DNA from 4 places in the Paenibacillus shunpengii genome. Region 1 is predicted to be linked to each of the others. Evidence: riboswitches for the same ligand, from Rfam matches in the RefSeq annotation. Region 1 holds a riboswitch; each other region holds the start of a gene.

The links. Region 1 has a riboswitch for thiamine pyrophosphate ahead of ACFSVM_RS13465 (thiamine phosphate synthase). Riboswitches for the same ligand answer to the same signal wherever they lie in the genome.
Region 2: linked by a shared signal. The riboswitch ahead of thiC (phosphomethylpyrimidine synthase ThiC) and the one ahead of ACFSVM_RS13465 (thiamine phosphate synthase) in region 1 are both predicted to bind thiamine pyrophosphate.
Region 3: linked by a shared signal. The riboswitch ahead of ACFSVM_RS01595 (YkoF family thiamine/hydroxymethylpyrimidine-binding protein) and the one ahead of ACFSVM_RS13465 (thiamine phosphate synthase) in region 1 are both predicted to bind thiamine pyrophosphate.
Region 4: linked by a shared signal. The riboswitch ahead of ACFSVM_RS14885 (ABC transporter substrate-binding protein) and the one ahead of ACFSVM_RS13465 (thiamine phosphate synthase) in region 1 are both predicted to bind thiamine pyrophosphate.

The regions. Positions count from the first base shown of each region.
Region 1 covers NZ_JBHUMJ010000002.1:2,888,105-2,896,100, forward strand. Annotated here, with positions in the region: gene ACFSVM_RS13440 (thiamine diphosphokinase) at 1-39, shown strand, start outside; gene ACFSVM_RS13445 (thiazole biosynthesis adenylyltransferase ThiF) at 104-1,165, opposite strand; gene ACFSVM_RS13450 (thiazole synthase) at 1,162-1,929, opposite strand; gene thiS (sulfur carrier protein ThiS) at 1,932-2,135, opposite strand; gene thiO (glycine oxidase ThiO) at 2,132-3,271, opposite strand; gene ACFSVM_RS13465 (thiamine phosphate synthase) at 3,286-3,930, opposite strand; TPP riboswitch at 4,128-4,238, opposite strand; gene ACFSVM_RS13470 (ABC-F family ATP-binding cassette domain-containing protein) at 4,315-5,865, opposite strand; gene ACFSVM_RS13475 (DUF5704 domain-containing protein) at 6,188-7,996, opposite strand, start outside.
Region 2 covers NZ_JBHUMJ010000003.1:409,983-417,978, reverse strand. Annotated here, with positions in the region: gene ACFSVM_RS16225 (hypothetical protein) at 1-952, shown strand, start outside; gene ACFSVM_RS16220 (pyridoxamine 5'-phosphate oxidase family protein) at 1,037-1,516, opposite strand; gene thiC (phosphomethylpyrimidine synthase ThiC) at 1,634-3,445, opposite strand; TPP riboswitch at 3,672-3,782, opposite strand; gene ACFSVM_RS16210 (IclR family transcriptional regulator) at 3,899-4,648, opposite strand; gene ACFSVM_RS16205 (alpha/beta hydrolase) at 4,999-5,991, shown strand; gene ACFSVM_RS16200 (Fe-Mn family superoxide dismutase) at 6,174-7,391, shown strand; gene ACFSVM_RS16195 (lipoate--protein ligase family protein) at 7,527-7,996, opposite strand, start outside.
Region 3 covers NZ_JBHUMJ010000002.1:367,059-375,054, reverse strand. Annotated here, with positions in the region: gene ACFSVM_RS01615 (sensor histidine kinase) at 1-949, opposite strand, end outside; gene ACFSVM_RS01610 (fatty acid desaturase) at 1,080-2,129, opposite strand; gene ACFSVM_RS01605 (energy-coupling factor transporter ATPase) at 2,306-5,017, opposite strand; gene ACFSVM_RS01600 (ECF transporter S component) at 5,017-5,595, opposite strand; gene ACFSVM_RS01595 (YkoF family thiamine/hydroxymethylpyrimidine-binding protein) at 5,599-6,207, opposite strand; TPP riboswitch at 6,362-6,484, opposite strand; gene ACFSVM_RS01590 (LysE family translocator) at 6,606-7,256, shown strand; gene ACFSVM_RS01585 (DUF896 domain-containing protein) at 7,354-7,590, shown strand; gene ACFSVM_RS01580 (DEAD/DEAH box helicase) at 7,675-7,996, opposite strand, start outside.
Region 4 covers NZ_JBHUMJ010000003.1:98,347-106,342, reverse strand. Annotated here, with positions in the region: gene ACFSVM_RS14895 (pyridoxamine 5'-phosphate oxidase family protein) at 1-259, opposite strand, end outside; gene serS (serine--tRNA ligase) at 348-1,631, opposite strand; TPP riboswitch at 2,009-2,128, shown strand; gene ACFSVM_RS14885 (ABC transporter substrate-binding protein) at 2,357-3,364, shown strand; gene ACFSVM_RS14880 (thiamine-binding protein) at 3,392-3,685, shown strand; gene ACFSVM_RS14875 (ABC transporter permease) at 3,682-4,455, shown strand; gene ACFSVM_RS14870 (ABC transporter ATP-binding protein) at 4,507-5,325, shown strand; gene ACFSVM_RS14865 (TatD family hydrolase) at 5,350-6,156, shown strand; gene ACFSVM_RS14860 (sensor histidine kinase) at 6,463-7,996, shown strand, end outside.

The sequences.
Region 1 (7,996 bases):
AAGGAAGGCATTCTGCTTGTCATTCAGAGCAAGGATTAAATATAACAACAAAAATCCATTCGATTCGGAATGGATTTTTGTTTTGTTTTACAGCTATATTGAGTCAGCCAAAATATCGATGATAAATCGTTCGTGCTTCCGCTACATCCTTCGTTCCATGAACCAGTGCTCTTCCATCCTTGAAAATGACCAGTCGAACCTTTTCTTTTAGCTGAAAAGAGACAAGAAAAGGATTCACATCAACCTTGCCTTGATCAAGACCGCGCAAACGATCGGCCGTTTCTTGCAGGTTAAGCTCTCTTCTGCGTGCAGGCCTGATCTGTACCGTATCCCTCCCACACAACACATCGGTTCGATCGGTATTTGCTGCACTTAGATAAGGATATGTTCTCTCATGCCCGCAGGAGAGGCAGCTCGGATTTTTCGCCAGATCAACACCAATCGTAGTATATTCATTGCGCCACATGTCAAAAGAAAGAAGCTTTCTTCTCAGCGCCTCATCGTTTCCGGTAAGGAGCTTGAACGCCTCAGCTGTCTGATTCGCAGTGACCATCTGGACCGCCTGCGGAAGAATTCCTGCCGTATCACATGTGTCTCCACCAAGCGGGACCTCACCCAGCAGACAATTCAGGCAAGGGGTTCTCCCAGGTAAAATGGTATATGTAATACCGTAGCTGCCGACACATCCCCCATATATCCAAGGCGTACTGTGCTTTTGGGCGATATCATTAATGATCAGACGGGTATCGAAATTATCGGTGGCATCCATGATCAGGTCCGAGCCTGTAACCAATTCTTCTAATTCCTCTGCGCCTACATCCAGAACATAAGCATCAATATGCACTTCCGAATTAATAAGCCGAAGCCGGTTCTCGGCAGCAATCGCTTTAGGAAGACGGGACATTGCATCTGCTTCACTGAACAACTGCTGTCTCTGGAGATTGCTCCATTCAACATAGTCACGGTCAGCGATCGTTATACGACCTACGCCCGAACGAACCAGCGTTTCCGCAATTCCCGTTCCAAGTGCCCCTGCTCCAACAACGACCACATGGCTGTTTTTCAGCTTCTGCTGTCCTTCTTTGCCAAATGGCGCGAACAGCTCCTGTCTCGAGTATCGATCAGGTATGGTTAACGCATTTGTGCTCAAATCCTGTCTATTCACGTATGAATCATCCCTTCCATCGGACTGCTTGCCGATGCGTAGCGTTTGACCGGGATCATTCCAGACTCGTAGGCCTTCCTTCCGGCCCATACCGCGTATTTCATCGCTTCCGCCATTTTCACAGGGTCTCCTGCTCCAGACACTGCGGAGTTCAGTAGAACGGCATCCGCCCCCAACTCCATTGCATAGGATGCATCCCGAGGAGAACGAATACCTGCATCGACGATAACAGGAACAGCCGCCTGTTCAATGATCAGCTCCAGTGCCCTCGGATTATTAAGTCCTTGTCCTGAACCTATTGGGGATGCTCCCGGCATAATCGCGTGAACACCCAGCTGCTGCAATCTCTTTGCAAGCATTACATCGTCCGAAATATATGGCAGTACAATAAACCCTTCTGCAAGCAGTGTTTCGCAGGCTGTATATGTTTCCAGCGGGTCTGGAAGTAGTGTTGTCTGATCCCCGATCACTTCTACCTTAATCATATCACATAGTCCAGAGGCTTTTGCTAGTCTGGCTATTTTCACAGCTTCCTCCGCCGTTCTTGCTCCAGCCGTATTCGGCAATAATGTATACTTGGATAAGTCGAGCTGATCCAGAAAATGCGGTTCATCCTTCTTCTCAAGATTCAGTCTGCGTACTGCAAAAGTAAGCACTTCCGTCTCGGAGATCTCAACTGCTTTACGCTGAACATGCAGATCATCAAATTTACCTGTACCTAATAACAGCCGTGAACCAAAGCTATAATTTCCAATATTAAGCATCATTAACCGCCTCCCACAAAATGAACGATCTCGATCTTGTCTCCGTCTGTAAGCTTCGTTGTGGAATGCAAATCTTTTGTTAATATTTGATCATTCCACTCAACCACCACCGTTTTGACACCTAACTCAAGAGAATCTATTAAATCGCTAACTGAGATAATAGAATCGTTAATTGGCTTATGTTGTCCGTTAATGAATAGCTTCAATGAACCAACCTGCCTTTCTCCAAGCTTCGCATAGGTGAGAATTCGGTTATTCCGAGATCTTCTTCACTCTCACCCGCGACAAGTCTGCTGATCATTTCTCCTGTTACTGCACTTAGAAGAATTCCATTACGATAATGCCCCGCCGCAATGTATAAACCTGTAATCCCTTTGTACTGGCCGATATAAGGCAATCCATCGATCGTTTGTGGTCTGAGTCCTGCCCAGCAACGAGCATAAGCAGCGTGTTCAAGCTGCGGAATCCATTTGCTTCCCTTCTGGAGCAGTTGAAGTATTCCTTTTACTGATACCGTCTTATCGTTATGAAAAGGGAGGCTCGTCGCCCCAATCCATATCTCCCCTCCTGGCTTAGGTACAAGATAAACATCATGTGTATAAATGGTATAATCCAATCTGATCTCAGGTGAGTAAACGGCTACAATTTCACCTTTGACAGCTACTGTAGGAAGATCGATCCCCAGGCTGGACAGCCCCCCTCTGATACCCAGTCCGAGTCCTGATGCGATAATGATGTTGTCACAAGCGTAGCTTCCTGTTGATGTTTCGACACCACAAACGTTTCCATTCCGAATATTAAGTGAAACCACGGGCTGTTGCTCCAGATAACGTGCACCTTTGACCCTAGCTCCATCAATCAGAGCTCTATTCAATTGGGCAGGCAGCAGCTGAAGCTGATCAGGATAATAATAAGCGCCTTCTGCTTGGTCACAGATCGCGGGAATCTCCCTTCTAAGCTTGAGTGGATTCCAGTACTCTTGATAATCCGTTTTCATGGATTCCATAGAATCATTCATAAACGGTGAGACAAAACCAGCACTATTCAATGCGACATCGATAGGAGTTAGAGCGGATAAATCATCAATTAAAGGTTTGATTAGCTTAAGACTGCGTTCAGCCAAATTTTTTAGCGCAGGAACTGCGAATGATTCTAAATGCGGCGCCAGCATACCTGCAGCAGCTCCTGAAGCTCCCGATGCCATCCCCTCTCCCTCCAACAGCAGAACATCCTTACCATCCCTTGCCAAGAAATAAGCAATGGCTGAACCGATAATCCCTCCGCCAACCACGATAAACTCTGACCTGCGAGCGGTATCCACGTTTTGCTCGTAATCTTGCATATCCGTCTTCCTCCTTACTTGATCGGTCCATAACGACAAAGTGCTTGATGATATTCTTGCACTGCACCAAGCGGATCTGCTGCATTCATCACTCCGGATATCACAGCGATACCTGATGCTCCTGCATTAACGAGTTCATCAATATCTGTCGGCTTAATTCCTCCTATCGCAATAACCGGAATATGCACCTCCATACAAACCCGCTGTAATGAGACGACTCCTCTCGGAGCAGCACCCGGCTTACTAGAGGAAGGATAAATATGACCGTACAATAAAAAATCAGCTCCCAGGTGCTCAGCCTGCTTTGCCTCCTGGAGGGAATGGACAGATACGCCAATACGTGTCTTTGTGATCCCACGTCTTGTCATAGAGCTCTTGAGAGACTCGATCTGATAAAGCTCCTTCATCCCGATTTGGAGAATGGCTGGCTCATACTCGTATACCAGATCCTCTTGACGATTAAGCCCTATCTTACTCACTGGAATGTGATGAAGGATCAGGGTATTTATGAACTGTTCGATTTCCTTCACGTTGCTGATTTTATCCCGGATATGTACAGCCGTCGTATAAGGCCATAGGGTAGAGAATATGGGAATCCAGTCAGATGGGGATGAGGAGGGAGAGATCACATGTAGTTCTAGTTCAAATTCGGGCTTCAATATGATAGATCACCTCCTTATTGAGAAAACAAGCCTGTGGGTAAATCCCCGCATGTCCCGCAAGCCATCGCGGCAACAAAAAAACCACTTCCTAATGGAAGTGGTTAAGTTTACATTGATAAAATGCAACAAAGACTGATACATGAAATCTACAGAGCGTATCACTATCGATGAATCATGAAGCCTGCGCTCTAGCATCCTATCAGTTCCCACTTCCCTACGCTGGTATAACCCAGATCAGGTACAAAGAGTCCGGAATCGATTCATTCCATCTCAGCCGCTCACGTGCAGCCCCCCTAGTGAAATTACTATACAGTTGTAGAATTACGTTGAATATGTTAACACATAAGCAAGGATTTGGAAAGTCTTAACTTGACTAGGATTTTAAACTTTAGTTGACCATTCTTCTACATTCCAGGTCTTGGTTACCCAATCCTCATAAAAATCCGGTTCGTGGGAAACGAGCAATACCGTGCCTTTGAATTCTTTGAGTGCACGCTTCAGCTCTTCCTTGGCTACCACATCCAAGTGATTGGTCGGCTCATCGAATAGAATCCAATTCGTCTCGCGCATCATGAGCTTACATAGACGTACCTTGGCCTGTTCTCCCCCGCTCAGCATGTTCAGCGGTCTTGTAATATGTTCATTCTTAAGACCACAGCGCGCAAGATGCGCACGTACTTCATGCTGATTCAAATGAGAGAATTCATTCCATACATCATCAATTGGTGTAATTTTGCCAGGACGTACTTCTTGTTCGAAATAAGCCGGGAATAGGAAATCCCCCAGATAAGTCTTCCCGCTCAGCGCAGGAATTTTTCCGAGAATTGTCTTGAGAAGCGTGGATTTACCAACGCCGTTACATCCGACAATGGCAATCTTATCTCCCCGCTCAATCGTCATGGTCATTTTGGGAAGCAGTGGATAGTCATACCCAATCTCAAAATCGATGCCTTCAAATACGGTCTTGCCGCTTGCGCGGGCATCCTTGAAACCAAACACCGGCTTGGCCGCTTCTTCAGGACGATCAATGCGTTCAATACGATCCAGCTGCTTCTCACGGCTCTTCGCCCGTCCTGAGGTTGAATATCGAGCCTTATTTCGCTGAATAAAATCCTCTTGCTTCTTAATAAATTCCTGTTGCTTCTCGTAAGCATCAATATGCTGATTCTTGTTGATATCAGCCATCTCAAGGAACTTGTTATAGTTCGCCGAATAACGGGTCAGCTTCGCAAATTCAAGATGATAAATGACATTCACGACCTGATTCATAAACTCTGTATCATGTGAGATCAGCATGAAGGCATATGGATAGTCCTTCAAATAACGAGTCAGCCATTCAATATGCTCAACATCCAAATAGTTCGTAGGCTCGTCCAGGAGAAGAACGTTAGGCTTCTCAAGAAGCAGCTTGGCTAGTAGCACCTTCGTCCGCTGTCCACCGCTAAGGGCTGATACGTCACGGTCAAGTCCTATCGCATTCAGACCAAGCCCATTCGCCATCTCTTCTACTTTGACATCAATCAAATAAAAATCACCAATATCCAGCTGCTCTTGAATCTCGCCCATTTCTTCAAGCAGCAGCTCTAATTCCTCTGGAGAGGCATCCGCCATTTTCTCGGTAATGACCATCATTTCTTTTTCCAGTTCAAGTAAAGGCAGGAAGGCGTCCTTCAATACGTCACGAATGGTTTTGCCCGGTGTCAGCTTGGTATGCTGATCCAGGTATCCGTAGCGGACTTTCGGTGTCCACTCTACTTTGCCGCTGTCCTTCAGCAGCTGTCCTGTCAAAATATTCATCAGCGTTGATTTACCTACGCCGTTCGCACCGACCAATCCCACATGCTCGCCCGCCAGTAAGCGGAAGGAAACGTTTTTAAATAATGTGCGATCTCCAAAATTGTGGCTGACATTTTCTACAGTCAATAAACTCATATAATGCAGTTACTCCTATCTTGTATGGCATTCGCCTTTAGTCTCTGATATTTAATCGAATATTCATTGAAGATTAGAGATGTATGCAAACTTTTCAAGCTTGCTGAAATCTCTAAAGCTCAATCCATCTAATATGATATATTAGCATAATTTGAAGGCTCACTGATACTAAGATTTTGGGAGTCAATGCAAAAATAGCATCCGCTATTCCATTTTGGCCGCCTCCCAATGTCAGGATTTAAGTCAATCGGGAACAGCCGGAGGCGGGCGATTAATGATGTAATGAAAAAAAGACCCGAAGCCGGGTCTTCTCCAGTAATGATTAATGTGGTACCTGTGGACTGAAATCATCCCGGCTCGATTGATCGGCATGATAGAACACAACATCTCCATCCAGTAAGCTAAAGGCTTGAGCGTATGCATCGAAGACTCTGTTTTGATATCCTTCCATCTTCCACTGATTCATTAAAGGAGCATGGATATACTGCAAATGCGGAGCATTAACCTTTCCTTCCTGAATGGATTCCAGATTGAAGTTTACGATAATATAACCGTTCTTCAGGAAGATAGGTGACTTCTCGTCAATTCCTCTATTCGTCCTAGCATATTCTGCGATATTCGTTCCTTGCCTCACCACATAAGGCTCGGCTGGCAGACTATACTCACCGTACCACTGCTGGATTGAGGCGTTCGCACGAAGAACATCACTGCTTGCCGTTGCCGGTATATTTGTCTTCGGTCCAATAAAGGTGCGCAGCTGCTCTGGAATCATTAGAAGATCCCATCCACCTACAGGGGTTTTCATTTTGGTAAACACCGTTTGATAATAACTCTGGTATGCACTCTCGGTAATCATGCCTGTATGAAGGGTGCCATCGTGATGATATTTGTACCTTGCCGTATCCTGAAGCTGTCCTGCCGGCACATTCCGCAGTCGTTCATTTAGAACGACATATCGCTGAACCTGATCTTCTTCTGATCCGATCCGGACAAAGTTCTGCTCCTTCGTATGGTAATAGAGATCTACAGGAACTCGGGTCTGTCCATCCTTCGTGACGAAATAAAAGCTAGGTGTAATCCGAATTCCATCCTGGGGACCAAACATATTTCCTTTGGTCTTGAAATCAAATTTGAAATGATAGCCTGTCTTAATGGCTACATTCTTGTACCCTTCGGCAGGATGGCTTCCCGGACGGATCGGCGTCGTAAATTTCTCATCGATTCCTCTCGGATCACCGTCAATACCCAAGGTTCCTACCCAATAAGATACGCCTGTTGGAGCACTGCTGCCCTCAGTTGTCCGGAATACATTTTCCCAGCTGTAGTCCGCAATATCGGTTATCCGAAAATCGTACAGCCTTCCAATGACCTCAACAGATACCTCATCACTTGCGATATGATGTATAAGATTCAGGTTAGCATCCTGCTCATCTTGAGCATTATAATCCGAAGGTGCATTTTCCGCGATATTCCTGAATTCTACCTGATAATCACCTTCATCCACCCATACAGGAAGATAAAAGGTCGTATCGAGCTGGGCTGCCGGTACATTAATCCATGTCCCTTGCGGATAGAAATGTAATTTGTCATGGCTGAACACATCAAAAGGGAATTTCACCTGCTTGATCCGATAATACTTCGCATAATCTCGGTTTCCATATCCAGGATAGCTCGTATGCTGTCCTTCCGTCGGAATTCTTACTTTAAACGGACGCTCCAAAATTAAGGCTGAACGATTCATGTTCGGATTCGTCTTCTGGTTATGAGCCTGATCGTCGGAGACGAGTGAGTAGTTCACCACAGGCGTATGTACGGTAACCTCATTGATGGGGGTTATTGGATAGCTACGAGTTCCTCCACCCCCCACCGCAGGCTGAATAACTGTATAATTAATAGTTCCAGTCGATGGGGCATCCGATTCATTCAGCAAGCTCTGGCTAATTAGAAGCTGATCCTCGTACAATAGGGTCTCTCCGCTATCCTTATAGGACCTGATCTTGGGTGCTTGAGGTATTTTCGTCGGACTAGGTCCATTCTGAATTACAGTACTCCCATCCATTACAGTGGTGGTTGTCCCTTTCCAAGTAAAATCGAGCGAATCATTCTTCACTTCGGGTGGTCCAGTCTGAGC
Region 2 (7,996 bases), on a different contig from region 1:
CAGCGGCTCTACTGTTCCTCTACCTGACAACGCTATGCTGCCTCCTGCTTCGGATGTTGATATTGTCCTTGTTACTCAAGAAGTACCTTCTATTAAACTCGGGAAATTCCGATATCAAAATGTCTTGCTGGAAGTAACCTATCTGCCGTGGGATCTGTTCGATTCAGTAGAGAAAGTGCTTACAAACTACCATTTGGCCGGAAGCTTTCGCACGAACACGATCATCGCCGATCCTTATTCACGTCTGTATCCGATATACCAGCAGGTATCTCAGCACTATGCTCAAAAGTCATGGGTCGAGAAGCGATGTAAAAACGCCCTTCATAAAATAGAGGCAGGGCTCCAATCCATAGATATGACGCTGCCTCTCTATGATCGAATCACAGCACTTCTCTTCCCGGCTGCCATTACAACACATGTCCTTCTCACCGCTGCACTGCAAAATCCGACGGTCCGTTTACGGTATCTCCGCGTGCGAGAGGTACTCGCCCAGTATAATCAGCTCCCGGTATACACTGAACTACTGCAGCTGCTCGGCTGTGATCAGATGACCGCGGAACAAGTTCGTCAGCATCTTGAACAGCTTGAAATAACCTTTGATACAGCTGCGGATGTATCGTCTACCCCTTTCTTTTTCAGCTCCGATATTACAGTAAGCGCACGACCCATTGTGATCGAGGGAAGCCGCGAGCTTATTGAATCCGGAAATCACCTTGAGGCTGTGTTTTGGATAGCAGCTACTTTTGCCCGATGTCACAAAATTTTGGATGCTGACGCTTCACCGGAGACTAAGCAGTCACTTGCACCTGCCTTCCAGGCGCTGATCAATGATCTAGGCATCGGTACACCTGAGGCTTATCTGAATAGGGCAGGGCAAATTCTAAACTACTTGCCTGCACTTTCCAAGACAGCTGATGATATTATCAACGCCCACCCTCAAATATGGAGTTGATTCACAGCATTAATAATTCATCGCACAAAAAAAGTGGAGGCCCATAGACGGGCCCCCTTTATGTGCAATCCTGTACAAGCTCCGTCACAGATCTACGGTCTTGTTCAAATCCATCTCATTCTTGCCTGTCATTTTGTTGAACAGATTCTTGACCAGCTTCGTTTTACTGCCTGTTTCCCAATACTCGGCGGTATCTGCCTGAATCTTGATGAGCACCAGCGAAGGGTCGTCATAAGAAACATCAAGCAGCATCTCATAGGCTTTGTTCCAGAACTCCTTCACTTTCGCCGGATCCTGAATCAGCTCCGCTTCACCCCGAATGGAAACATAGGATTTACCGACATAGGCTACATTGACCAGCGGATTTTGCATCAATTCCCGATACTTATTTGTGTCCTTTTTCGTCAGGAACCAGAGATCTCCGTCAAATTCAACCTCCTGTGTCTTCATCGGACGCGAGACCAATCCTTCTGGAGTTACGGTGGTCAGCATCGCTGTATCTATATCCTTGATCAAACCTCTTACCGTCTCAATTGCTTCTTGATTCACTACTGGAGTATTCATAAATGTGATTCCCTCCTTGGCTTCTGGCTCTCACATTTATATTAACCAACTGGAGAATCTGCAATCTACGAAACGGGATCTCACATTATTTTCCTCAATCATAGGGAGATCATTCATTCATCTATTCTGACCCCGATATTCTTCTGCCTTCTCCTGCATACCTGCATGGATCGCTTCCTTCTCACTAACTCCCTTAACGGATGCCATATTTCGAATATCCTGAGTGATGCGCATGCTGCAGAATTTCGGACCGCACATCGAACAAAAATGCGCCGTCTTCGCCCCTTCTGCAGGAAGAGTCTCATCATGATAGGATAAGGCACGCTCCGGATCAAGGGACAGATTGAACTGATCCTTCCAGCGGAACTCAAATCTCGCTTTGGAGAGGGCATCATCTCTTCTGTGCGCTCTAGGATGACCCTTGGCCAGATCGGCAGCATGGGCAGCGATCTTATAGGCAATGACCCCTTCCCTTACATCATTCTTATCCGGCAGTCCCAAATGCTCCTTCGGCGTAACGTAGCACAGCATAGAGGTGCCAAACCAGCCGATCATCGCTGCCCCGATCGCAGATGTAATGTGATCATATCCCGGAGCAATATCTGTTGTAAGTGGACCCAGCGTGTAAAATGGAGCTTCCTGACAAATCTCCATCTGCAGATCGACGTTCTCTTTGATCTTATGCATGGGTACATGTCCGGGACCTTCAATCATCACCTGCACATCATGCTTCCAGGCGATCTTCGTCAGCTCCCCGAGCGTCGCCAGCTCTGCCATCTGGGCTTCATCGTTCGCATCATAGATGCTGCCGGGTCTTAGTCCATCTCCAAGTGAAAAAGCAACATCATATCGGCTCATAATCTCACAAATCTCTTCAAAATGAGTGTACAAAAAGTTCTCCTGATGATGTGCCAGACACCAAGCTGCCATGATGGAACCGCCCCGTGACACAATTCCAGTCATCCGCTCTGCTGTCATTGGAATATATCTTAGAAGAACGCCTGCATGAATCGTAAAATAATCAACACCCTGCTCCGCCTGCTCGATCAGCGTATCTCGGTATATTTCCCAGGAGAGCTTCTCTGCCTCCCCGTTCACCTTCTCCAACGCTTGATAGAGTGGAACTGTCCCAATGGGTACAGGAGAATTGCGGATAATCCATTCTCTAGTCGTATGAATATGGCGGCCCGTCGAGAGGTCCATGACTGTATCCGCTCCCCAGTGCACAGCCCAGCTCATCTTCTCTACCTCCTCCTCAATCGAAGAGGAAACAGCAGAGTTTCCGATATTCGCATTGATCTTAACATGGAATCGGCTTCCGATCAGCATCGGCTCACTTTCCGGATGATTAATATTTGCAGGCAGGATTGCCCTTCCTCTTGCAATCTCACTCCTTACAAGCTCCGGATCAAGCCCCTCGCGGATCGCTGCAAACTCCATTTCAGGCGTCACGATCCCTTTTCTGGCATAATGCATCTGAGTTACACATCGCCCTGACTTGGCTCTGAGCGGCTGTCTTCTGACGCCCGGGAACACCTCTACCTCCTGCTGGGCACTTCTGTCCGATCGAATCCCATTATCCTCTGGCCGTATTTCTCTTCCTTCATAAAACTCAACATCTTCACGCTCAAGGATCCAATTCTGACGCAAGAGTGGAAGGCCTTGACGAATATCAACTTCAGTATTCATGTCACCCATGGGTCCACTCGTATCGTAAACCCGAAATGGCTCATTCTGCTCTACTCCTTGGGGTGTGCTGGTGGGATGGAGCTCAATTTCACGTTCGGGTACGGCAATGTCCGGCCTTGATCCTTGGATATATACCCTCTTGCTGGCGGGGAATGGCTGTAGCCTTCCAGATTCGATCTTTAATTGTTCTCCTCTTATAGCCGATGTCTCTGTGTTCAATCCTTTGTTCGAATGATTCATATGTGCTTCCTCCTTTGTCGAGTTGGGTAGCCCTCTCCTGAGCTGCGTTTGAAAGACAGAAGCTTCACAAACGATAGCCAGTTATATAGAAGCTGCGGCAACAAAAAAAGAGCCCATTCCCACAGGGGAATCAGCTCTAATCCAAATAAGATCTTGGTGTACAGGCTAATAGATCTGCATAGACCACTAACAGAGCCATCACCGCATACAACGGATCCTATCCACATTATATCGCCAATTACTTCCCTACGCTGGTATGATCCAGATCAGGTCCAAAGAGTCCGGCACCTTGCAGTGCCATCTCAGCCCGGCATTTCGGGCTCCCCTAGTAAATTGTTATTGTTGTTTAAAAGAAATGGATTGACCTCATCCTTCGTCTGCATCAAGGTCCATACAAGATTATCTCATTCAGAGCATATTTTCAACCTTTATTTTCCATCCAATCCGAGAGAATTACCTCAGCATGAAACCCATTTGTGCCGCCGTCTCCATAACAATAGGCGCATATTCCCGAAGTGTCTCTTCCGACAGCCTGCTGACGGGTCCGGATAATGACAGTGCCGCTGCCACCTTACCCTTGCGATCAAAGATCGGCGCTGATACCGCTGCTGCTCCAGGCTCTCTCTCTTCATAGCTCGTTGCATATCCCAATTCTCGGATCTCTTGCAGCTGACTCATATAAATATCTTGATCAACGGACAAGGGGATATCAAAATTGCGTATCAGCTGCTCCTGCTCTTCTCTTGCTGCAAACGCAACCAACACTTTGCTTGATGCACCAACGGACAAGGGCAGCCTTACACCAACAGGTGCTACCCTTCGGATCGCTTGATTGCTCTGTACGGCCTGAACGCGTATCCGCTCATTGCCGTCCTTCAAATACAAGCTAACGGTCTCTCCCAAGCGATCACGAAGGCGCTCCATCGCAGGCAGCAGTAGAATCGCCGGGTCATCACTCTGGGACATATGTGCCGCAAGCTCCCATATGCGAATACCAAGCCTATACTTCTCCGTTGAAGGATTGCGCACAACAAACCCCCTGTCCTCCAGTGTTGTCATTAAACGATGAACGGTACTTTTATGTAAACCGATCTTACCCGAAATTTCTGTAAGACCCAGATCTGATTGCTCTGTAAAGCATAACAAAATATCCAATGCCCTCTCGACCGCTCGAACCGTTAATTTGCGATCTTGCTCTTCCATGGCATAATCCCCTCTCTGTTTCATCACGTGAAACCTGGTTACATAAATTATATGAGAATCGATGACCAAAGTAAAGGTTTAATTGAGAATTAATCTCAATTAAACCGCTCATTTCTCTCAACAATCGATCATAATGGAGAAATTTTGGAATAAGTCTTCCTTCACTTGACAAACATTTTTCACCAATAATTTCACTTACATTACAAGTGTGTAACAATTAGTCCCAATCAATTGACATTAGACAGGACGCATCATAGGATAAAGAATAAGTTATACCAACCTCAACTTTATTCATAGGTTGGATTTAGTAATTTAGTCCTATATAACATTCTATTGGAAGGAGGAGTATGATGTTTCCTATCTCCGAGAATAGATCCCTTAATCAGAACGTATCGAGTGCTCCTCCCGCACTTTCCACTCGGCTCATCCGTTTTAAGCATATTGTGGTTGCTCTTATTTTATCGATTATATTTTTCCTCGTATTTTGCTTTATTGCTCTTCATGCCTATATCGCATGGGTACTGTCCTACCCGGCAGTAGCTCCGGTATATTCCAATCCCCTGCTGTCCAAGGGTATGGAGTATGAAGAGGTGACTTTCCCTGCTACGGACGGAAGCCGGGACGTCAGCGGCTGGTACATTCCTGCCGAGGAGAACAGCAGCAAAACGATTGTGTTCAGTCACGGCTATGGGGCCAACCGGGAAGAATCCTGGATTCCCATGTATGATTTGGCCCATTACGCTCATCAGCAGAATTTTAATGTCATTATGTTCGATTATGGCTTCGCCTCCCAGAGCACAAGAGTCGTTGCTACGGGCGGGAAGGCAGAATCGAAGCAGCTTCTCGGCGCAGTTCAGCTCGCTAAGCAAAAGGGAGCTCAAGAAGTTGTCGTATGGGGCTTCTCGATGGGTGCAGGGACCGCCCTTCAGGCTGCCCTTCAAACTGAGGACATTGATGCCATGATTCTTGACAGCACCTTCCTGCTGGAGCCGGATACGCTGTATCATAATATACAGAATCAGATTGACTTGCCGAAGCAGCCTACGCTACAAATTCTGACCATGCTGTTTCCAATCCTGAATGGCACCAGTCTAAACTCCATCCCTTATCAGGAGGTAAGATCAAAGGCTTATGACATTCCTATCTTCTTCATCCACGGGACCCAGGATGAGAAGGCGCCTTACCCAATGGCAGAGCTCTTTGCGAGTAACCAGACGAATCCAAACTCTGATGTGTGGATTGTAGAGGAAGCACGTCACGAGCTCATATACAGAGAGCATCCAAGAGAGTACTTGAACAAGGTGTCTTCATTCCTTGGCGGTATAAGTCTCGCTCAAAAATAGATCAAGCTGAGGCACCTTTAAATAGGTGCCTTCTTCGTATTCTTTTTTAAACGCTCTCTTATTTTGACAAGTCATCATAGTCCAAGCCCTAATGAGAATAAGTATACGTTAGATCATTACGCCGCCTGCTGTTATGCACAACATTGATTTGATAAGAATGATTCTTGGGAGGTGCCGAGCTTATGGAGCTCAGTTATGGACCCTATTTACCGCTGCGCGCGCTGGAAGAGATAAGGACTTGGAAGGATACTGAAATGGGTTGCACAAATATGATTACATCGATTGCACCGGAGCTTGAGGAGGCCTATGTGAAGCTTCTCAATGAATGGGGAAGCGTATTCCAGCGATCGGCTGATGCAGCAGATGATCTGCTTCAGCGGGTAAGCACAGGCGTACAGCCTCCAGATGATTATGCGCTTGCTCAGCTGGATGTGCTGCTGGCCGCTTCGTTTACCCAATCGAAGGAATTCCATCGTCACCTCGGCCACATTCTTGAGCATAGCACCGCGTTATCAAGCAACCCTGCTGCCGAGGTTGTTTTTCGATATATCCAGGGCCAATCAGAGCAGACGGTGAACAGGCTCCGAGGACTGGATCAACCCGCAGCCATTTCCCAAAGAGTAAAACCTATAAGCATCTGGAACGAAGAGCCCTTCCCTTATCCGGAGGTGTCGACACCGCGAACTGGAGCTTCGGAGGAATTGGTTCAGCAATTATCCTCAGCTCTCACTGTATCAGACACTGCATCAGCAGACAGTTCCCCTCCTGAGTCTCCTGTTCCGATTGGAGGACACAAGCTGCCGCCGCTGCCTTATCCCTACAATGCGCTGGAGCCCTATATTGATGAGAAGACGATGCGCATCCATCATGACAAGCATCATAAGACGTATGTCGACGATCTTAACACCGCGGAGAAGAAGCTTCAGGAAGCACGGCAAACCGGGAATTTCGAGCTTGTGAAGCATTGGGAACGAGAGCTGGCCTTTAACGGAGCAGGGCATTACCTTCATACCATCTTCTGGAACATCATGAGCCCAAATGGCGGCGGAAAGCCTGTCGGGTCACTGGGAGAACAGATCAGAAAGGATTTTGGAAGCTATGAAGCATTTAAGAAGCACTTTACAGAAGCAGCCAATAAGGTGGAAGGCGGCGGCTGGGCTGTATTGGTGTGGAGCCCAAGAGCGCATCGGTTAGAAATATTACAGGCAGAAAAGCATCAAAATCTATCTCAGTATGATATTGTTCCTCTTCTTCCGCTGGATGTGTGGGAGCATGCCTACTACTTGAAGCATCAGAATGAACGCAAGAAATACATTACCGACTGGTGGAACGTTGTATACTGGCCTGCTGTGGCAGAACGTTTCCAAGAAGCCCGCAAGCTGAAATGGACTCCTTATTGACCGTAGGGAGAACATCAAGGCAGCTCTCCTTATTTTTTCAAAATAAATGTGGGCTCTCTAACTGCACCCCTATTCTCAAAGTAAAAGACCTCCCTCCGAGGTCTTTTATTGTCACTACACCTTTTGGGGATGAGCTTAATCGTAACGTTCCTTTAATACAGCCACTGTGCGTTCCACCTCGGATCGAGGAACAGACGGTCTAACTCCGGTATACACCTTCTCTGCCGAAGAACCGATCGTTTCTATTAAAGACTGCATATACGCCTCAGCAGAAGGTACATCTGACAGTTCATTTAGACTCCCCATACTTCCGTACTTCACTTGAGGATAGCCCTCATCAGCATCTCCGGCTGCCTGATCATAGAACTGGATGATGTCCTCTGTCAGCTCATCCCCTCTTCCTTCCACGATAATAAAGCCAGTAACAAGATAAGCCTTGGCCAAACGACGCTGGGCAATTCCACAAAACTTCCGTCCATTGATCGCTACATCATAGTCTCCCGGGCAATAGGCTCCTTCGATTTCTCCTGCCACTGCATGTCCTCCCCAGGGAAGAATCGCTTTCCGGATATATTCAACCATGGATTTAAAATCATCATGAATAT
Region 3 (7,996 bases), 2.5 Mb from region 1:
TGACTGCCAGCTCGGTTCGCTCAGGTTGAATCGTTATAACACACCTGGTTGCCTCGCTATGCTTCACCACATTGGTTACGGCTTCCTTCAACGACATCCCGAGCACATTCTCGTTCATTAAAGAGAGGTCACTTAGATGCTCTTCCCCTTCAATATGAAGCTCAATGTCAGCCGCCTTCAAAATCTGACGGATTCGAAACAGCTCGTCCTCCAGCCGCGCCCCTCTCATCTGGGTGACCATCTCGCGCACTTCCTTCAGTGCGGTGCGTGCCGTTTGCCGTACATCATCCATCTCACTCTGTGCACGCTTCGGGTCACGGACAACTAGCTTGCCCGCCAGTTCGCTCTTCAGGCCAATGAGCGACAGTTTTTGCCCCAGCGTATCATGCAGATCACGAGATATCCTCTGCCGCTCTTCGAGCTTGACGAGCTCAGAGATTCGTTTGTTGGCATTTTCCAGCTGGCCTTCGAGCCGATCTTGTTTATTTTTGTTATAGGTGCTGACAGGCAGCAGAATAACAGCTATCATACTAATCAACACGAAGGGGAGCTGCTTAATGACCACTTCATTCGCAGAAGCGAGTGAGTAATTAATCGTAATAAAGGTGCTTACGAGGTGTACGGTATAGAGGGTAATAAACCCGGCCTTATTTTGAATCGTCCCGATAAAGAACGCCAGAAACAGCGAAAAATAAACAAAGCCAAAGATGATCGCCATCGTCACCGAAATCGCAATTTGCACACCATACCAGATATATACTGGCCATCCCCTCATCACAAGGCCAAGCAGATTTGAAGCAAAGAAGATGATGATCAGCAGAACACCAAATACTACATATCCCTTAGAAGAAGATCCGATAATAAAATAAAACGGCAATATAAAACAGACCAGCCATACATACGGGTTCAGACCCGTATTCTTGCGGAACATATCCTGCCAGCGATGCATGCTGTTCATTTAAGCTCACCTGCTCATTTCCGAGAGTTCATCATCCGCTGCAATCCCAATAATAAAAAGACTACAGATATGATTATCTATAGTCATCTTACCATAAGCGTTGAAGTCTTATGCTTTCTATTTAAATAGCTGCTGCCTTTTTCTCTGCGAGCTCGCGCTGAGCACGCTCCTTAAGACGCTGCCCTTTCTTGTACTGCCTGAACGTAACAAATCTCTTCATATCCTCGTTCCACAATCTGAATCTCATGGCCTTGAAGCTCTCCAGGACGGTAATCGTCGTTGCTTGCTGCAAAGGCGGAGTGGCATTGTGCGCCTCTTCCAAATGGTAGTTTGGCACCCTCGGGCTCAGATGGTGGACATGATGGAATCCGATATTACCCGTAATCCACTGCAGCGGCTTCGGAAGCTTGTAATAGGAGCTGCCTTCTACAGCAGCTTGAATATAAGACCATTCATCCTCATTCTCGAAATAGGAATCCTCAAAGGTATGCTGAACATAGAACAGCCAAATGCCAAGCATGCTTGCAAAATAGAATATCGGCACTTGTACAAGCAGGAATGCCTTCCAGCCGATGGCCAGAATAAGCAGCGCGTATACAATTACAATCAGCAGATTCGTCAAATACGTATTTAAGCGTTCCTTGCGCTTAGCGCCGCGCCGATTAAATCGATATTGCAGCAAGAACACCGCGATCGGGCCGATCCCGAACAGAATGATTGGATTACGATAGACACGATAATAGAACTTGGTATACCACGGTGATTCATTATATTCGGTGACAGTCATCATCCAAATATCGCCGATTCCCCGTTTATCCAGATTACCGCTGGAGGCATGGTGCACCGAATGACTGTATTTCCATTGCATATAAGGGGTAAGTGAGATCACACCGGTCAGCGTACCCACAATGTTGTTTGCTTTTTTATTTTTGAAGAAAGAACCATGACAGCAGTCATGAAATATGATGAATGTCCGAATGACAAAACCGGCAGCAATCAAACTTATAGGCAAGCTGAGCCAGTAGGATACCGACAAACTTGCATATGCCAAATACCAAAGCACAAATAAAGGAATAAGCGTATTTACCATTTGGATGATGCTTGATTTGAGCTCCGTTTTTTCGTAAGGAGCCACTTCCTTTTTCAATTGGGATTTAAATGATGCAGACATGACATCGTCTCCTTCACAGCAGGACAGGTACAGGAATTGATGCTTAACGATCCTCTGGACTCGTGTCCTTATTCTCCTTCCATTGTAAAAGAAGAATGTCAGCCCTTGAAGTCATAAATGTCAACTCATGAGTATGACAAATGTCATGTATTCTCCTATTTCGCATGTTGATCCACTTACAGCTGTCCTCCATACCACTCCAAATAACCAAGCTGATCAGCGAGAATAAAACATATAGAGATTGCAGCGAGCAATACGCATAGAAAAGTCCAATCCTGCCACCTAACCTGAAGCTTCAAATAAAAATCACGATGGCGTTTCCCCGTGAATCCTCTGGATACCATGGCAACGGCTACTCGCTCGGATTTGCGGATACTGCTGGCCAGCAGCGGAATCGAGTACCTCTTGAACGCGTGAAGAATAAAGCGAATACCCTTCTCCCGCTGAATCCCTCGCATACGGTGAGCCTGCTGCATGGTCGCCAGCTCTTCCCGGAACAGCGGCAAGAAGCGATATCCCGCCATAATCCCGTAAGCCAGCTTCGGAGACAGCCTGCACTGCTGCATCAGGCTAAACATCAGCTTCACCGGATCTGTCGTAAGAATGAACAGGAGTGAAAGCGCAGAGAAGGTGAGCGTACGAAGCCCGAGAGACAGAGCGGTAAGCACCGTTTCTCGTCCCGCCTCAAATCCGCCGATCCTGATCCATACTTCATCATTCATAACGATGCTCTCTCTGGGAAAGACAATCGCTGTCCATACATAGCCGAGGGCCATGATCAAGAATGGTGCAAACAGCAGCACCCATCTGCGCCAGGATACCTGACCAAAGCATGCCGTAAGCAGTATCGTTACCATTAAGGCGCTTAGCTGCGTGACGGGATCAAAGGCGAAGGACAACAGAACGACGCCAAGGGTGACGGCTAGAGCCTTGATACTTGGATTCATATGATGGAGATTCCAGCCGCCGCGCTGAGCAGGATCGGAAGCACTCCCGGCTGATTTCACTGCACTTCCAGCTTCGAGTGTGCTTGCGTTTGCTTCGTTTGTCCTTGTAAGTGGTTCGTCTGAACTTGTAAGTGCTTCGTTCACACTTGAATGATGGACAGGGGCTTCAGCTGTATTCGGGAACTTCTCCGTTCGGATGCTAGTGTCCGTGTCTAACGCTCTTGCCAGCTGTACCTCAAGCGGCAGCACCAGCTTCGCCTCGGCAAGTCGCTCCTCAGGCCAGTGCCACAGTGCTGAAGGTCTGTCATTCAGCTCTATCTTTCCATCCATCACTACAATCACACGGGTAGCGTAAGCGCGGACCCATTCCATATCATGTGTAATCATAATGACCGTAAGCCCTTGCCGGACTCTGGCCTTCAATGCTTCAAGCAGCCTTAGAGATGCATAGGCATCCTGTCCATAAGTGGGCTCATCACATATAAGCACCAGCTGTTCTTCCACAAGCATCGCTGCTACGCTGAGCCTTCGTTTCTGGCCTTGACTCAGTGCATAGGGACTGTAATTTGCAAGGTGGGACAGCCGGAACTCGGCTAGAAGCTCTGCTGTCCTCAGCTGAACCTCTTCTTCGGACTTGCCCTGCAGGCGCAGTCCAAATGCAAGTTCCTCGCTCACTTTATCCGTAACGAACTGATGCTCGGGATGCTGAAAGACGAGGCCGACGCGCTTGCGAATGACAGACTCCGGCAGCAGGCTCATATCCTCTCCGCCAGCAAGCACCCGTCCCTCCTTAGGTGTGAGCAATCCGGACAGAAGCCCGGCCAGCGTAGATTTCCCTGCTCCGTTCGGTCCGGTTATGGCGATGAATTCACCTGCTCTTACACGCAGAGAGACATCCTGAATGACAGGCCGATCGTGTCGATAGAATGTCATTCCATGTGCCTCCAGCACAGGAGCACGTCTCTCCTCCTCTCCTCTAGAATACAGAGATTGCTCAGCCCTCTCCCGCAAGTAGTGACTAACCTGCCCTTGCTCAAGTGCAGAACGTGATATCCAGTAATTGATGAGCTCCTCAGCGGTGAGTGGAAGAAATTCAGTCGATCCCGGTACACATTCACTTAGCTGCCGCTGCAGGGTCACTGGACCAGGCACCCATATTCCCATTCGCTCCAGTTCAGCGTGATACATGGAAAAAAACATGCCCGGTTCATCCATTCGGCATATCTGCCCTTCGTGGTCCATTAGCGCAATACGATCGATGTCTGCCATCCAGGCATCCAGCTGATGCTCGATTAGGAGCACCGTTATTCCATGCTTCTTGCGAAGTGATGAGATGAGCTGAGCCAGATTACGAGTAGCCACCGGGTCAAGATTGGCCGTCGGCTCATCCAGCACAAGGATGCCGGGGCGAAGCGCGAGTGCACAGGCAATCGCCAGACGCTGCTTCATGCCGCCGGAGAGAGTGTGAATCTGAGCCGTTCTGTACGGCAGCAGGTCAACCATCTCAAGCGCTTCATCCATTCGGCTGCGGATCCTCTCTTGTGGACATTCCACATTTTCCAAGCAGAAGGCAACCTCTTCTTCCACTGTCAGCATACAGAACTGGCTGTCGACATCTTGAAAGACAATCCCTACAGCTTGCGCATGCAATGCTGCACTCTGCTCTACCATCGGCCTGCCCCATATCCTGACGTTTCCCGTGACCAGACTCTCGATCTCTTGCGGATAAATTCCGTTCAGACACAGCGCGAGCGAGCTCTTACCGCTCCCGCTAGGTCCCAGGAGCAGCAGCATCTCACCTGGAATCAAGTCGAATGTGATCCTATTTAATACAAGCGGAGCTTCTTCCTCATACTGAAGAGTCAAATCTCTCACTTCAATGGCAGCAGAAGATTTAAATGTCTCATCAGCCGGCTGATCTTTATGTGTTTGGAGTACCATTATGCTTTGTGTGACCGGGCTGCTGCTCTGGCAACCGGGAAGCTCCGCAGCACACCCGTACGAACCAGCGCATCTGCAATCCATTTTCCGAGCAGACCGGCCAGAATTGCTCCGCTGATGATCCGAACCACCAGCATTGCGATTACAAATTCGGGTGATAATGCAGCAAAGCCGGATCGGGAGTAGCCCCAGGCAAAGCTGAACACGGCCGCCCCTATTCCTGATAGCATCAAGACGGACAGCGAATACTTACGATAACGAACCGCTGCAAAGACCATTTCTGCTCCAAGACCTTGAATCATCGCCGATACGATAAGAATGGGACCCGTCGTGTTTCCAATCAGTACTTCAATAATGCCTGCAATGGTTTCGGACAGAAAGGCCGCCCCTGGCTTGCGAATAATGTACGCAGCAATAATCGAGACAATGAACCAGATTCCGAAGATCACCTCATAACCCATCGGTCCCATGACACCGGTGAGCAGGTTTCCAATCTGTAAGAACACGAGATAAATGACGGCAAAAACAACGGACAATGAGCTTAATACGATAATGTCACGCAGCTTCCAGGCTCCCATACGTTATTCCGCCTCCCCTTGCTTCTTATTAGAAGGACTGTTGCAGGACAGCGTTACGGTCATTACGACATGGGACACCGATTCCTGCGTCACTTCAAAGGACTGCTCCAGTGTCTTAAAAATGGTATGTACATCCCCTTCTAAGCGTGTAGCGTAATGAATACCTCCGCCGTAGCTGCCATCCTTCTTCGCAATATCAACGACGTTCGCAATCTTCTTCATGTATTCCGGCTCTCCGAGAGCATATAAGGCATATTCCGCTGCTCCTTCGATACGGATGGAGGAGATCATATCTTCATTCATCCGAACGGCATCTTCTGACATGTACACATCACCCGCCGAATCACCCGGACAGCCAATAGAGAAGGTGCCGCTGAACACTACGTGCTCGCCTGTCTTGGCTGCATGCAGATAAATCGCCTTCATAACATCAAAAACATGCTCAAGCCTGCCGCGTACGCAGGTACTTACATCACCGGTCTCTGTCCATACCTTGGAGGTATCCGCCTCTTGGATTGCACCCAGAATAATATCAACAAATCGATCACTCATCGGATACAGTGAAAAACGACAGCCCACAATCCGACTTGTTCCACATACTTCTGTACTCATTTCTCCATCTCCTCAAGTTTGAATTGTTGAAACAACACAAAAAAGAGCTGCACCCCTAAGTGAGTGCAGCTCAATAAAATGTGATGCCCAGAATATGGTTTCGTCTGAACTGAAGCTTATGTCCAGATCAGATGCCGGTTCCGGGCCTATATCATTTCATATCCCCGCACTTCCCCACGCTAGTATGATCTAGATCGGGTGTAAAGGGTTAACCGCCATCGTTCATATCATCGACGTATTGGTCTCTCAGCCAGTTAAGGCACCCCTAGTGCTGTATTTCGATTATGCTGTTCCAATCGTAACCCATTATACTGCTTTCTCCTGTTTTGTAAAGACTCGATTGTCTACACAAATTGTTAAACATGAATTATGATATTTACAACAAAGGAGGGCTCCACATGCTGGGTATTATTAACTTCGAAGTATTTCTGATCTCGTCCATCCTGCTCAATATTACGCCAGGGCCTGATACGATGTATGTTCTTGGCAGAAGTGTGGCTCAGGGGAAGCGGGCGGGCATTGTTTCGGCGCTTGGCATTACCGCGGGGGGCGTTGTGCATACACTGCTTGCTGCGTTCGGTTTATCCGTGATCTTGATGAGCTCTGCTGTTCTGTTCAATGTCATCAAGGTTATAGGTGCAATTTATCTAGCGTATCTCGGCATTCGAATGCTGATCGACAAGGCATCGCCTAAGGCTAAGTCTCATGGTGGACCTGCAGATATGCCTTCCGAGTTATCGAATTCCAAAATATTTACGCAAGGCCTCTTCACGAATGTAACCAATCCTAAAGTCGCCATGTTTTTTCTCGCATTTATGCCGCAATTTATTGCCCCGGGCAGCGATGCTTCGCCACTGCCTTTTGTAGTGCTTGGTCTTACATATTGCTTGACCGGAGGAATCTGGAGCATCCTGATCGCCGCCTTCTCGTCCACAGCAACGGGTAAACTGAGAAATAACGTCAAGATGAAGACGATCCTTAACAAAGCTACAGGGTTCATATTTATTGCAATGAGTATTACGCTGCTCAGAACCAAAGCTGTAGAGTAGCAGATAACAGCCTATCTTCTACCCTTCGGGTTGCAATAAGCCGTATCATACAGTAAACTGTCAGGATACAATGTAGCTTGAAAGGAAGGCTGATACCATGGAGATCCCTTCATTAAATAGAATCAATGAGCTGAGTCGTAAACAGAAGAAGGAAGGCCTTACACCGGAGGAAATCACCGAACAGAAGGCACTTCGTGAGGAATATTTGAAGGCCATCCGCGGACAGGTATTGTCCACCATATCCGGACTGACCATTGTAGATCCGAATGGAGACGACGTTACACCAGAGAAGCTCAAGCTCGAGCAGCAACAGGATAAATCCAAGCTGAACTAAAGTAAAAAAGGATAGAATCGAGTACCCGTTCAACAGCGGGTATGTGCCGATTCTATCCTTTTCTTTTATGCAGGATTATCCATGCTAGATCGCTAGTATTTCGCGGATTTCTTCCTCACTTAAGGCGGATGAGGATTCCTGTCCAGGCTGAATCACTTCTTCAATGAGATTTTTCTTGCGCTGCTGAAGCTCGTACATTTTGTCCTCTACGGTTCCGCGGCTCACCAGCCGGATAACCTGAACCACATTCTTCTGTCCCATCCGGTGTGCCCGGCTCGCTGCCTGGTCCTCTACCGCAGGATTCCACCACAGATCATACAAAATGACAGTATCAGCCCCCGTCAAGTTAAGTCCCGTACCGCCGGCCTTGAGCGATATAAGGAAGAAATCCTTCTCCCCTTCGTTA
Region 4 (7,996 bases), on a different contig from region 1:
CTTCTGCTGTACCTTCGATCTCGAGCAGGTCCTTCGTTCCGCCTGATTCGTAGCCGAGCAGCAGGCTGACATTCGGATTATCCTCCAGCTCCTCTACTTTGTGGGTACAACGGTTGGTCGCCATATAAATGCTCAGACCGTCATTATAGACAGCCATATATCTCGCTTTCGGCTTACCGCCCTCCACCGTTGCAAGCGAGCAATACGGATTGTCCTCAATAGCTTGTATAATATGTTGTTCCAGATCTGTTTTATTCATCGCACTTCAGGTCTCCTTTCAAAAATACACTCTATTATTAGTGTACCCTGCTCCTGAAAGTTGAACCCATGGATTATATAAGTAAAATCTACTGAACAGGAAGGAGTCTCTCTCGATTTCCCATGTAAGGACGGAGCGCCTTCGGTATATAAATGCTGCCATCCTCCTGCTGGTGATTCTCGAGAAGTGGAATCAGGATTCTTGGCGAGGCCACGGCCGTGTTGTTCAATGTATGGCAATACCTCAGATGACCTTCGTTATCCCGATAGCGGATATTAGAGCGGCGTGCCTGAAAATCATGCAGGTTCGACGAGGAATGCGTCTCCCCATAGCTGCCCCGGCTAGGCATCCAGGTTTCAATATCGTACTGTTTATATGTCTTTTGCGACATATCGCCTGTGCACACTGCCACGACCTGGTATGGAAGCTCCAGCGCCTGAAGCAGCTCTTCTGCGTAGCCCGTTATTTCCTGGAGCACCTGCTCCGACACCTCCGGATCAGCCTCTGTTAGTACGACCATCTCTACTTTGGCAAACTGGTGCACCCGATAGAGCCCGCGCACATCACGTCCTGCAGAGCCTACTTCGCTCCGGAAGCTTGTCGATACGGCCGCTAGCCGAACGGGTGCTGCCACATCAATGACTTCCCCTGCATAATACGAGATGAGCGGAACCTCTGAAGTACCGATCAGGAATTTGTCCTCTCCTGCAAGCTCATAAGTCTGGTCTCGACCAGTTGGAAAAAATCCTGTGTTCTCCAGCGCCTCTTCCCGGACCATGATCGGCACCTCCATCGGCACGAAGCCGTGCTTCATCACGATATCCAGCGCAAGCTGCTGAACGGCACGATGCAGCAGGACTCCGTCTCCCTTTAAATAGTAGCTGCGCGAGCCGCCAACCTTGACGCCACGTGGAGCATCAATGAGCTCATGGAGCTCTCCAAGTTCCATATGGTCCTTGATCGGGAACAGAGGATCACTGACCTCTCCGACCTGTCTTACAATGACATTATCCTTATCGCTCTGTCCTCTAGGCGTGTCAGGAGATACCATATTCGGGACGAGCAGCCGCAGCGCATTATAACGTTCCGTCACTTCGGCTAGCCTTGCTTCTGCTTTTTCAATCTGCCCATTCAACTGCCGCACTTCTTCACGGGCCGCTGCTGCCTCCTCCCGATTCCCCTCTCTCATCAGCTGTCCTATTCTCTCCGAATCCATATTTCGCTGTTGCCGGAGCTTCTCCACTTCCGTAATCAGCTCTCGACGTACATCATCACATGTCAGCAGCTCGTCTATAGATACGTCTATCTTCTTCCAATCCGCTGCTTCCTGAACCTGTACAGCATGGTCCCTTATCCATTTCATATCCAGCATTGTCGTCACCCCTAAGTTAATTTGGTCAAGCTAAAAAAACATAGAGCGCCCTCATCCGTTGGGACGAGGAGCGCTCTATGCTCGCGGTGCCACCCAATTTATTGAAGCAGACCTCATGCGGTCAGCATTAGGTTCCACTTCAATCACTTTGGTTCCGCGATAACGGGCGGTGCCGATTAACTTAGGGGAAGGCTAGTGCCTTCCCTTGGCGAGAATACCTCCGAGTTGGATGCTCTTCACAGGCATTTTTTCACGTTTTCAATTAAAGGTATTATAATTTAGACATTTCCATATGACAATGATTTTATTCTTGATTATGCTGTACTTTCCAGCCAAGGAGGGCTATAATTAGCTTCTGAAATGTCCTAAACTTCATATTCAACCTCAAGGGGTGCTGGGTTAGCCGGCTGAGATAGTATCCGTGAAAGCGTGTTAGATACGTACCCTTTAAACCTGATCTGGGTAATGCCAGCGTAGGAATGGAGAGAATTCGAGTGTGCTGTTCTATTTTACTGACAGCCCTTAGCCCTTACGTCTGCATGCGTCCCTTATCCGGGACGCTTTTTTTATTATGGTCGCAAGAATGCCATTGCACTCTATCCGATCTCCCTTATCAGTATGGCTGTCAAGGAAGCCTCAATTGAAATTATAGGAGTTATTATGGAAATTTCGTCAAGAATAGGGGTAATTGAAAAGGAGAGAGAAACGTGTACAAAAAATTAGGAATGTTGTTACTGGCGGTACTCATGATGATCATCACTGCCTGCGGCAATAGCGGCACATCGAATGAGGAATCTGGTGCAGACGCGGAGGAGCCGGCAGCGAGCGATAGCCTCCGCGACATCAAGGTCGTCCTGGACTGGACGCCAAATACGAATCATACCGGCTTATATGCTGCAGTAAGTCAAGGCTTCTACGAGGAAGAAGGTCTGAATGTCGAGATTATTCAGCCCGGCCAGGCCGGTGCAGATACGATGGTCGCTTCCGGAGAGGTGCCTTTTGGCGTAAGCTATCAGGAAGGGGTCACCCAAGCACGGACACAAGGCGTGCCGATCGTATCCATTGCTGCTGTCATTCAGCATAATACTTCCGGCTTTGCAGCTCCTGCTGACCGTAATATTGAATCTCCGAAGGACTTCGAGGGTAAAACCTATGGAGGATGGGGCAACCCAATTGACTCAGCGGTTCTTGATACAATTATGGGTCTCGAAGGTGCGGATGTAAGCAAAGTGAACAATATAAACATGGGGGATGCAGATTTCTTCACCGCAACGAAGCGAGACATCGATTTTGCCTGGATCTTCTACGCCTGGACGGGTATTGAAGCCGAGCTTCGCGGGGAACCGATCGATATGTTCTACGTTAAAGACTATTCCGAGAAGCTGGATTACTATACACCTGTACTTATTACGAATGAGGCAACCATTGACGAGGATCCGGAGCTGGTCAAAGCCTTCATGCGCGCAACGACCAAAGGCTATGAATATACGATTGATCATCCGGAGGAAGCCGCGGCGATACTCAGCGAGGCCGTGCCTGACCTCGATAAAGAGCTTGTGCTTGAGAGTCAGAAATGGCTCAGTCCGAAATATCAGGATGATGCCGCTCGCTGGGGCGAGCAAAAAGCAGAGGTATGGCAGAACTATTCCGACTGGATGGTTGAGCACGAGCTGCTGGACCAGCCACTGGATGTCGAGAAAGCTTTTACGAATGAATTTCTGCCACAACAATAATTACTGAAGAAAGCGTTGGTGACCCATATGGCTCAAACATTGCTAAGTATTCAAGTCATTCCGAAGACACCGAATGGAGAAGATTCGATCCCTTATGTAGACCGTGCCATTGAAGTGATACAGCAATCCGGGGTGAAATATCAGGTCCATCCCCTTGAAACGACGCTGGAGGGCGAGCTTCCTGAGCTGCTCCAAATTGTGCAGAGAGTTCATGAGGTACTCGTTGAGGCTGGCAGCCCGAGCATTATTTCACAAATCAAGATTGCCCATTACCCAAGCGGAATCAGCATGGAAGGACTAACGGAGAAGTATCCATCATGAAGCGTGTTGTAAGAAGTGTGCTGCCGCCTGTCGCGGCGGTCATTCTCTTTTTGGCGGTATGGCAAATAGCCGTGCCGCTTTTTCACATTGAGAAGTGGATTCTGCCAAGTCCTGTTGATATTACCCGTGAAGCAGCTGCACAGGCTGCAAGTCTTACTGAACATACTTGGGCGACTGTACAGCTCACCCTGCTCGGCTTCGGCATTGGTGCTGCCATTGGTCTTCTGACAGCCATGGTGCTGCATCTGGTTCCATTTATGAAAACGGCCCTGTATCCATTGCTCATTCTTAGCCAGAATATACCTACGATTGCACTCGCACCGCTTCTGATGATCTGGTTCGGATTCGGTCTGCTGCCCAAGATCATCGTTATTACACTGGTCTGCTTCTTTCCGATCGCAGTATCTGCTATGGACGGACTGATGCAAACGGACCGCGCGATGCTGAGCTACATGAGAATGGCCGGGGCCAGCAAGGGGCAAATCTTCCGCAAGCTGGAGGTGCCTCACGCGCTCCCGTCCATCTTCTCAGGTCTCAAGATCGCAGCCACCTACAGCGTCATGGGTGCAGTCATCGCCGAATGGATCGGGACAGACAAGGGCATCGGCTATTATATGATGCTGCAAAAATCGGCCTATCGGACAGATCGGGTATTCGTCGCCATGGCTATCATCGTTCTCTTGAGCCTGCTCCTCTTCGCCATCATCGCTATGCTGGAGAGAGCACTCGTCCGCTATAAGACAGATGATCATAGAAAATCGGGTTCATAAGACGGTTTGAGTCGATGAATCTTGATCCAATTACGAAAGGAGGATATCCTAATGCATCCTTTATTAGAAGTGTCAGACATCCGCTTATCATTTCGTCAGAGAAAGCAGCAGCTTCATGTCCTTGATCACATATCACTTACGGTCGGCCAGGGTGAATTCGTCTCGATTATCGGACCCTCGGGCAGTGGAAAGAGCTCTTTATTTCAAATCATTGGCGGACTTCTACAGCCCGATGCAGGAACAATACGCCTGGATGGAGAAGTGGTAACAGGAACTCGTGGCAATATCAGCTATATGCCACAGCAGCCAGCCCTGCTCCCATGGCGGACCATCGCGGATAACATCAAGCTCGGCAGCGAGGTTGCCCCTGCTAAATTCCGCAGCAGACAAGGAGCAGATGACGACATTACCACGCAGCAATGGATTACTAAGGCTGGTCTGAGCGGCTTTGAAGATATGTATCCGCACAAGCTGTCAGGTGGAATGCAGCAGCGGGCTGCCTTTTTACGCGCGCTTTTAAGTCCACAGGAGCTTATGCTGCTCGATGAGCCGTTCAGTGCGCTGGATGCACTGACGAGAAGCGAGATGCAGGAGTGGCTGCTCGGAATATGGGAGCAATCGAAGCGTTCGGTGCTATTCATTACGCATAATATTGAAGAAGCGCTTCTGCTCTCAGATCGGATCTATGTATTTTCAAATCGCCCGGCAAACGTACTCCATGAGGTGAAGGTTCCATTCGTCCGTCCAAGACAGGAAGCGTTGACAGAGGACCCCCAATTCCTCCGCTTGAAGCGTGAAATATCTGAATGGATGCGGGAGGAAAGACGTAAACAGCCGGTGACTGCCGGCTCTTATCCGAACACGAAGTAAATCAAGCTAGGAGGTGATAAAGTAATGCAGCAGTCTGAAGAGGATTTAGCGCCTGTCATTGACTCGCATATTCACCTGGACCAGTATGAAGACGAGAAGCAGCCCTTGCGTCTGTCGTTCGCACAGCATCAAGTGGAGGCTGTAATTGCTGTATCCACCCATCTTGTCTCCTGCCAGAGAACGGAGAAATTAGCGGCCTCCTCTCCTTCAGTGATCTATCCTGCGTATGGATATCATCCTGAGCAGCCCGTCCCTTCTGAGTCGGAGCTAACAGCATTATTTGAGTGGATGGAAGAGCATCTGAACCACATGATCGCCGTAGGTGAAGTCGGCCTGCCCTACTACACGAGATTGGAAGCCGAAGCCGATGGTAAGTCTCTGGAGATGCAGCCTTACATCGATATGCTGGACAAGTTCATCGGGTTCGCCAAGAAGCACGATAAGCCGATCATTCTGCATGCAGTTTATGAGGATGCAGACATTGCCGTCGAGCTCTTGGAGTCTCATCGCTATGCCAAAGCGCATTTCCACTGGTTCAAGGGTGCAGAGCACACAGTCATGCGCATGGCGAAGAACGGATATTTCATCTCTTTTACACCAGACATCGTATATGAAAAAGAAATTCAGGATCTTGCCAGCATCTATCCTCACGAACAGATTATGGCAGAGACTGACGGCCCATGGCCTTTTGAAGGCCCTTTTGCTGCGCATAAAACACATCCCCGCATGGTCAAGGACGTAATCCGCGCTTGGTGTGATGTTACAGGAATGAAGCTGCAGGCAGCATTTGATTTATTTTATAACAATACCAAACGCTTCTATGGCATTTGAGACCCAAGTAGAAACAAGTCATGCATCTTACATATCAGCCTGCCCCTGAGGATTCAGGGGTTTTTTCAGCTTCATGCTGAAATGATCTTCTACATCTCTTTGTCCATTTCGTTCTCGTAATTCCCCTTTTCATGCAGCCATTATTTGAACTATTGTCGTAAACGCAGGAAAGAATTAAAATTTGAGAGCATGCAGCATATTGGCACAAGAAACAGCTGAAGGAATGGACCGTAACACATGCTCCGCTCACTTCCGTCTGATCTTATTCCATTTTGTCGCCTTCAAAAATGTAAGCACTTTCAAAAAATGAAAGGAAACGTGGATTATATGCTGGGCTCCCGTTACTTTAATACACTTCGCAGCCAAATATTTATAGGTTCTTTGATCGTTATGCTGCTCGTTCTCGGCTCCATCGCACTTATCGTATACAACCAAATATCTGTACTCCTCCGCAGCAACGCAGAGAGCCATATTCAGCAGACCGCTGTTCAGGCATCCGGCAAGCTGGATGTCCTTCTGAATCAGATTGAGAACTGGACATCCCAGGTGGCAACCGATGCCACTGTTCAGCGTGATCTGGCACTTGAGGCCGCAGGGCAGCACATCAGCTTCTCACAGCGGCAGCAGCTGCAGGAGGAGGTTCGCAAGCTTGAGGCGTATGCCACATCGATTCGTTCTATTGAAATATATACTGCCGATTATCGCAGAATGCTTCCGCTTGATGATGCGGAGCTTGATGATCGTGTGCCTGCGGGATGGATTACGAGGACGGATGAGGCTGAAGGCCGGCTTGTGTGGTTTGGCATTGATGCCAGAGATCCGGCCAGCGTTGTTGCCATTCGAAATATACGAATTATTAATCAATCCTACCAGGCGGCAGGATATGTCGTTGTTCGTATTGATAAGAGCTTCTTCCAGCTCACAGACAATGACTCCGGGAAGCTTGAATTCCTGAATTTGTTTGATCATGAAGGGAAGCCGATCTCCCTCGCAGCTATGCCAGGGGTGAGTCCTGATATCCATCTTCGGGAGCTGCAGTCCTCTGTAGAGCTGGATGGTGAGCCTTATATCACGGTTGAGCGGCAATCCGAGAAGACCGGCTGGAATCTCGTCATCTTGTCTCCTGCCGATTATCAGGCAGAGGGGATCAGCCTGCTACTCACCGTTATGATAGTTTCCGTGATCGGCGGGGCTTTGCTGTTCGTCATCCTCTCCTTCTTCCTGTCGACGATGATTACACAGCCCATTCTGAATATGATTAAGGTGATGAGGACCTCTAAGTTCGGCACGCTCAAACCTAGTAAGGTCACTTCCGCTACGCTTGAAATTCAAGAGCTAAGCAACACATACAATCAGATGGCGGACCGAATGAATGAGCTTGTTGAGGTCGTATATCAGAAGGAGATCCTGCAGAGCCGCACGGAGCTCAAAGCGCTGCAATCGCAGATTAATCCACACTTCCTGTTTAACACGCTGGAGGCACTGTACTGGGCTCTCGATGAAAAAGGAGAAGAAGAGCTTGGCGAGGTCGTCATTGCGATGTCCGGTCTGTTCCGGTATGTCATCAGCCGGGGCGATGATGACGAGTGGGTAACGATTGATGATGAGCTCAGCCATGTAGAACGTTATCTAACGATTATGGATATCCGCATGGGAGACAGACTCTCCTGGAGGATCACTTGTGACGAATCCATGAGATCTGTGCCGATCCCCAAGCTGCTGATCCAGCCGCTCGTGGAGAATGCCATTCTTCACGGACTGGAACAGCAAGTCGGTGCGGGAAGCATTGAAGTTCTCGTTGCTCCCTCCGACCGTGCGGGTTATATCGATGTCATGATCA